DNA from 2 places in the Brachybacterium ginsengisoli genome. Region 2 is predicted to be linked to the other one. Evidence: riboswitches for the same ligand, from Rfam matches in the RefSeq annotation. Region 2 holds a riboswitch; the other holds the start of a gene.
What was found. Region 2 has a riboswitch for FMN ahead of ribD (bifunctional diaminohydroxyphosphoribosylaminopyrimidine deaminase/5-amino-6-(5-phosphoribosylamino)uracil reductase RibD). Riboswitches for the same ligand answer to the same signal wherever they lie in the genome.

Region 1 (3,386 bases), 2.0 Mb from region 2:
CTCGGAGAGGTAGTCCTCGACGAGATTCTCGTAGCTGGTGGCGATGCGGGCGCCCTGGAGCTCGGAGACATCGCTGCGGGTGCCGGCCGGGGCGGCGAAGCGGAAGGTCGAGCCCGCGAAGCCGAGCGGCAGGATCTCGTCCGCCGGGGTGCGGGAGTCCAGCAGCATGTCCTGGCCGGTGATGCCGACGTCCACCGTGCCCGATCCGACGTACACCGCGATGTCCCGTGGGCGCAGATGGAACAGCTCGACCCCGTTGTCCTCGTCGACCACGACGAGCTCCTTCGCCGAGCCGCGACGCCGGTACCCGGCCTCGTGCAGCAGGTCGGCGGCGGGCTCGGAAAGAGCGCCCTTGTTGGGTACGGCGATGCGGAGCACAGGTCCTCCTCGGCCGACGCGGCGGCCATCAGACGGTTCGGTTCGAGAGGTGCGGGGTGGGGCGGAGCACCGCCCCGGCGGTCGGCGCCTCAGGGCGCCCGACGGCTCAGAGCTGTCGGTAGACGTCCTCGAGGGAGATGTCCTTGGCGATCATCATCACCTGCAGGTGGTACAGCAGCTGGCTGATCTCCATCGCGGCATCGTCCTTGGACTCGTGCTCGCAGGCCATCCACACCTCGGCGGCCTCCTCGACGATCTTCTTGCCGATCTGATGGACACCGCCGTCGAGCTCGCGGACGGTGCCCGACCCCTCGGGTCGGGTGCGGGCCTTGTCGGTCAGTTCGGCGAACAGCGCCTCGAAATCCTTCACGCCCCCAGGGTACGCGTCCGGGGCCGGGGCCCGCGCCGCCGCCCGCCCGGCGGACACCCGCGCGATCGGCACGCGCCCGATCGACCCCGCCAGGTCGGTCCGGTCAGCTCAGTCCCGCCGGACGGTGGGGTCGAGGTGGGCGGTCTCCACCCTGACCCTCTCCTGCTCGACGTCGGTGCGGTTGCGCACTCCCCACCAGACGAAGAAGCCCACCAGGGTGAACGCGCCGTAGAAGAGATACATGAAGGCGCTGGCGTAATAGCCGGCGCTGAGCAGCAGCGGGACCCCTACGATGTCCACGGCCACCCAGATCAGCCAGAACTCGACCCAGCCCTTGGCCATGCCGAAGGTGGCCAGCAGGCTGCCCATGAAGATCCAGGCGTCGGCCCACACCGGCTCGTAGGAGCCCAGCGCCCGGAACACCGGGGTCAGGGCGGCGGTGCCGCCGACGAGGGCGACGAGCAGCAGCGCCCGGGTGCCCCACGAGGCCCAGCGGGGCTCGATCGCGGTGCCGTCCTCGTCCCGGGCCCGGCGCCAGCGGACCCAGCCGTAGACGGCGGTGGCGATGAACATCACCTGGCGGCCGGCCTGGCCGTAGAGGTCCACGGAGTTCGGGCTGCCGAACACGGTGCCGAGGAAGACGGTCAGCAGCAGCAGGTTGCCGACGATGCCGATGGGCCAGGCCCACACCTTCCGGCGCATGCCGCCGAGCGCGCTCAGCAGTCCGAAGACGTTGCCCAGCACCTCTCGCAGGAGCAGGAACTGGCCGCCCGCGAACTCGATCTTCGCGTCGAAGAGCCACTGCAGCAGGTCCATCTCGGTCCTCTTTCCACCGGAAGCAGCAGTTCCGGGGAGGACGGGATCCTGCGGGTCCAGGACGCGCGGAGAGCACGCCGAGGACCTGCGGGACGTGCGCCTCTCATCCAGGCTGTACTGTCGGCGCCGGAATTCCACCGGCTCCACCGCCGGAGCGGGTCGCGGACTGTCACCGCCGGCTCGGAATTTCACCGACCCCGGAGCACGTCACTGGTCGTGACCGCGTCAGGATACTCCCGCCGGGATCAGTGGGAGCCGTGCGTCCGGGCCAGTTCGCGCAGGGCGGAGATCTCCTCGGCGGCGTCCTGGGCGCGATAGATCGCAGAGCCTGCGACGAAGACGTTCGCACCCGCCTCCGCGCAGCGCTCGATGGTCTCCCGGCTGACCCCGCCGTCGACCTGGATGGAGACCTCCAGGTTCGACGCGCTGATCGCCGAGCGCGCGCGACGGATCTTGGGGAGCATCGTCTCGAGGAAGCTCTGGCCGCCGAAGCCGGGCTCGACGGTCATGATCAGGAGCATGTCGAACTCGCCGATGATGTCCAGGAGCGGCTCGACGGCGGTGGCCGGGCGGAGCGCGACCCCGGCCTGGGCGTTCTTGCGCCGCAGGTCGCGGGCGAGCTTCACGGGGGCCCGTGCGGCCTCGAGATGGAAGGTCACCGAGGCGGCGCCTGCCTCGGCGAAGGCCGGGGCCTGGGTGTCCGCGTCATCGATCATCAGGTGGGCGTCGACCGGGATCGCGCTGCGCTCCACGATCTGCTCGACCATCGACGGGCCGAAGGTCAGGTTCGGCACGAAGTGGTTGTCCATCACGTCCACGTGCACGCTGTCCGCGGTCGAGATCTTGTCCAGCTCGCTGCCGATGCTCATGAAGTCGGCGTTGAGGATGCTGGGGTGGATGTAGTGGCCGTCGGTGGAGTACGGGGTGTTCATGCCGCCTCGGTCCCTTCGTCGGTGGGTTCGGGCAGCCTGCGCAGCAGGCTGATGTACATGGCATCGGTGCCGTGGACGTGGGGCCACAGCTGCACGGCGGGCCCCTCGCCCAGCTCGATGTCGCCGCGGGCGGAGGGCAGGACCCCTGCGCGCACGGCCTCGCGGGCGTCGAGCTGCTCGACGTCGGTCCGCGTCTGGAGGACGTCCGCGACGATCAGCCGGGTCTCCGCCAGGTGCGGGGAGCAGGTCACGTAGGCCACCACTCCCCCGGGCGCGGCGGCGTCCAGGGCGGAGGTCAGCAGCGCGCGCTGGATGGTGCCCAGCCGGCCGATGTCCGCCGGGGTGCGGCGCCAGCGTGCCTCGGGGCGTCGACGCAGCGCGCCGAGCCCGGAGCAGGGCACGTCGGCGAGCACGCGCGAGAAGCGGTTCGGGAGCTCGGCGCCGATGGTGGTGCCGTCCGCCGTGCGGGTCGTGATCTCGCAGCCGGCCTCGCGCAGGGTGGCGACGGCGCGGTCCACCAGCTCGGTGCGGTGCTCCTGCATCTCGACGGCGAGGAGATCCGCGTCGTGGTCGACGGTGAGCCCGCCGAGCAGCGCGGCCTTGCCGCCGGGACCGGCGCAGAGGTCGAGCCAGTGGTGGTCCTCGGCGAGGACCAGGTCGTCGGCGCCGAGGGCGAGCGCGAGGGCGGCGAGCTGGCTGCCCTCGTCCTGCACGGCGACGCGGCCCTCCTTGACCGGGTCCATGCCGCCGGGATCACCGGAGGGCCAGGAGGCGGCGAAGACGGAGAGACGACCCTGGCTCGCGCCGTTGTCGATGAGCTCGTCGAGGTCGGTGAGCCCGGGACGCATCACGAGCGAGACCGCCGGGGCGGCGTTCTGCGCGGCCAGGAG
Region 2 (3,386 bases):
GCGGGCCGGCGCGGCCGCGCCTCGCGAACCCCTATGACCTGGGCACCTGGGCGAGTGCGGCGGCGCGGCCTGCGGAGGATCCGGTGCCGTCCGAGAGCACGCGGGAGAGTTCGCGCCCGCGCGGCGGGGACCGGAGCCCCTCGCGGTCCGAGCCGGCCCCCGTGGCGCAGCGGGTGGACGTGCGGGAGCCTGCTCCCGATGCCGAGGACGGGGTGCTCTTCGATCCGCCCGAGCTGGCCGCGGCCGCGGATCCGTTCGAGCTCGCCCGTCGCACCGTCAACCGCTCGCGAGCCGCGGCGCGAGACCGAGGACTCTTCCCGATCTCGGCGAAGACGCAGGCCAGAGACGTGCGAGATCGGTCCGGCAGGGCGCCCGGGTACTCCGGATCGCGCCCGGATCCGCGCGATCCGCAGGGAATCGACAGCGTGCTGAAGAAGGTGCTGGGCAGTCTCGGCTGGCACGCGGGGATGAACGCCGGGCGGGTGCTGGAGGAATGGGACGACATCGTCGGCGAACGGATCGCGCAGCACTGCCGGCCGGTCTCCTTCGAGGAGGGAGTGCTGGTGGTCAGCGCCTCCTCGTCCGCCTGGGCCGCGCAGCTGCGGATGCTCACCCCGCAGCTGATCACCACGATCGAGGAGCGCGTCGGCTCCCACGTCATCTCCGAGCTCACCGTCACCGGCCCGGCCGCCGCCGAGCGCACCTGGAAGAAGGGCCGTCGCACCGTGACCTGGCGCGGCCCCCGGGACACCTATGGCTGATCGACGTGCTGCGAGGGACGAGCGGTAGGAGGTCGGCAGTTCGGGGGGAGCCTGATCGACGTGCTGTGAGGGACGAGCGGTAGGAGGTCGGCAGTTCGGGGGGAGCCTGATCGACGTGCTGTGAGGGACGAGCTGTGACGCTCCGTTCACGGGGCGTCATCTCGCGGCGGGGCACTGCTACGGTGGATTCCGACGAGCTGATGCAGCTCGCGTGCACTGGGGTCGGTGAAATTCCGAGCCGGCGGTGACAGTCCGCGACCCGATGGCCTCTGGCCCTCGGCTGACCAGGTGGGATTCCTGGACCGACGGTGAGAGTCCGGATGGGAAGCGCACGCGAACGACGTCCTCGGGCGAGCTGTCGTCGTGCACCCTGTGCACGATGCCGGACTCCCTGGCGACGCCGTTCCCGCACACCCTTCCTCTCCCTCCGGGACCGCGAGCAGCGGACCGGAGGAGACTGCATGCTGCTGGACACCGAGCGAGGGGCGCTGACCCGAGCCCTCGAGATCGCGGGCGATCCCGTCGTTCCCCTGGGGCCGAACCCGCGGGTGGGCTGCGTGCTGCTGAGCCCTGCCGGAGAGGTCCTCGCCGAGGGGCGTCACCGAGGGGCGGGCACCGCCCATGCCGAGGCCGCCGCCCTCGCCGCCGCCCGGTCCGCGGACATCTCCGTGGTGGGCGCGACCGCCGTGGTCACCCTCGAGCCGTGCTCCCATGTGGGCCGCACCGGTCCCTGCGCGGACGCCCTCATCAGCGCCGGCATCGCCCGAGTGGTCGTGGCCCGTCGCGATCCGAACCCCGTCGCCGCCGGCGGCATCGAACGTCTCCGCGCCGCAGGGATCGAGGTCGAGCTCGGGATCGACGAGGACCTCGCCGCCGCGGCCGCCGCGCTGAACCGCGGCTGGGAGCACGGCCTGCAGCATGCCCGTCCCCTGGTCACGGCCAAGATCGCCCTCACCCTCGACGGCCGAGCCGCCGCGGCCGACGGCACCAGCCAGTGGATCACCGGCCCCGCCGCCCGCGAGGAGGTCCACCTCCTGCGCACCACCTGCGACGCCGTGCTGGTCGGCACCGGCACCGCCCGCACCGATCACCCGACCCTCACCGCCCGCCGGAGCGACGGCACCCTCCACCCCCGCCAGCCGCTCCGGGCCGTCATGGGCACCGGCACCGCCCCCTCCCTCCCCGCCGTCGACGGCGCCGGTGAGGAGCTCCGACTGCTCACCCACGACCCGTCGGCCGCACTGGAGACCCTCTTCGAGCGGGGCGTCCGGCACGTCCTGGTGGAGGGAGGACCGGTCGTGACCGGCGCCTTCCTGCGCGCCGGGCTCGTGGACGAGCTGATCGTCCACCTCGCCCCGACGCTCCTCGGCGCCGGCCGTCCCGCGGTCGAGGATCTCTCGATCGCCACCCTCGCCGACCGCCTCGACCTCGACCTCGTCGAGGTCGCACCGCTGCCCAGCTCCGGAGGTCCCACCGATCTCCGCATCACCCTCCGTCCCCGCCCCCGCACTGCCTGACCAGGAAGGACCACCATGTTCACCGGCATCATCGAGGAGCTCGGCACCGTCGAGTCCCTCACCCCGGGCACCGATCCCACCCGCCTGCAGATCCGCTCCCCCCACGTCCTGGAGGGCATCTCCCTCGGCGACTCCATCGCGGTCAGCGGCTGCTGCCTGACCGTCACCTCGGTCGAGGGCGAGCTGTGGACCGCCGACGTCATCTCCACCACCCTCGCCGCGACCTCGCTCGGCGACCTGACCACCGGAGACACCGTCAACCTCGAGCGCTGCGTGCGGGCCGACGGCCGCCTGGACGGGCACATCGTGCAGGGCCACGTCGACGGGGTCGGCGAGGTCGTGGGCCGCGAGGAGGAGGCCGGCACGACGCTGCTGCGCCTCGCGCTGCCCGAGGGACTGGCCCGTTACGTCGTCGCGAAGGGCTCGCTGGCCGTGGACGGCGTGAGCCTCACCGTCGCGGAGATCGCGGGCGACGAGGTCACCATCGGCCTCATCCCGGAGACCCTCGCCCGCACCACCCTCGGCCGCCGCCACGTGGGCGACCGGGTGAACCTCGAGGTGGACGTGCTGGCCAAGTACGTCGAGAAGCTCACCGCGTCTCTCCTTCCCGGAGCGGAGGACGCCCGATGACCGCGCTGCGCCTGGACCGCGTCGAGGACGCGATCGCCGCGATCGCGAAGGGTCTGCCCGTGGTCGTCGTGGACGACGAGGACCGCGAGAACGAGGGCGATCTGATCCTCGCCGCCGCGACCGCCACCCCCGAACGGATCGGCTTCGCGGTGCGCCACTCCAGCGGCCTGCTGTGCGCGCCGATGAGCGCCGCCCGTGCCGATGCTCTCGAGCTGCCGCTGATGGTGCGCGAGAACGCGGACCCGCTGCGCACCGCGTACACGGTCAGCGTCGACGCCTCCGAGGGCGTGACCACGGGGATCAGCGCCACCGACCGCGCCCGCACCCTCCGTGTCCTGGCCGGCGAGGACACCGTGCCCGCTGACCTGATCCGCCCCGGCCACGTGCTCCCGCTGCGCGCGAAGGACGGCGGCGTGCTCGAGCGCCGCGGCCACACCGAGGCCGCCGTGGACCTCACCCGACTGGCGGGTCTGCCCGC

Region 1: another riboswitch for FMN. It lies ahead of pnuC (nicotinamide riboside transporter PnuC); the one in region 2 lies ahead of ribD (bifunctional diaminohydroxyphosphoribosylaminopyrimidine deaminase/5-amino-6-(5-phosphoribosylamino)uracil reductase RibD).

Annotation. Positions count from the first base shown of each region.
Region 1 is NZ_CP023564.1:1,952,503-1,955,888, reverse strand. Features, by position in the region: gene hisG (ATP phosphoribosyltransferase) at 1-378, opposite strand, end outside; gene CFK41_RS08705 (phosphoribosyl-ATP diphosphatase) at 485-748, opposite strand; gene pnuC (nicotinamide riboside transporter PnuC) at 857-1,564, opposite strand; FMN riboswitch at 1,656-1,773, opposite strand; gene rpe (ribulose-phosphate 3-epimerase) at 1,810-2,496, opposite strand; gene CFK41_RS08690 (RsmB/NOP family class I SAM-dependent RNA methyltransferase) at 2,493-3,386, opposite strand, start outside.
Region 2 is NZ_CP023564.1:3,903,964-3,907,349, reverse strand. Features, by position in the region: gene CFK41_RS17460 (DUF721 domain-containing protein) at 1-761, shown strand, start outside; FMN riboswitch at 969-1,098, shown strand; gene ribD (bifunctional diaminohydroxyphosphoribosylaminopyrimidine deaminase/5-amino-6-(5-phosphoribosylamino)uracil reductase RibD) at 1,223-2,278, shown strand; gene CFK41_RS17450 (riboflavin synthase) at 2,294-2,908, shown strand; gene CFK41_RS17445 (bifunctional 3,4-dihydroxy-2-butanone-4-phosphate synthase/GTP cyclohydrolase II) at 2,905-3,386, shown strand, end outside.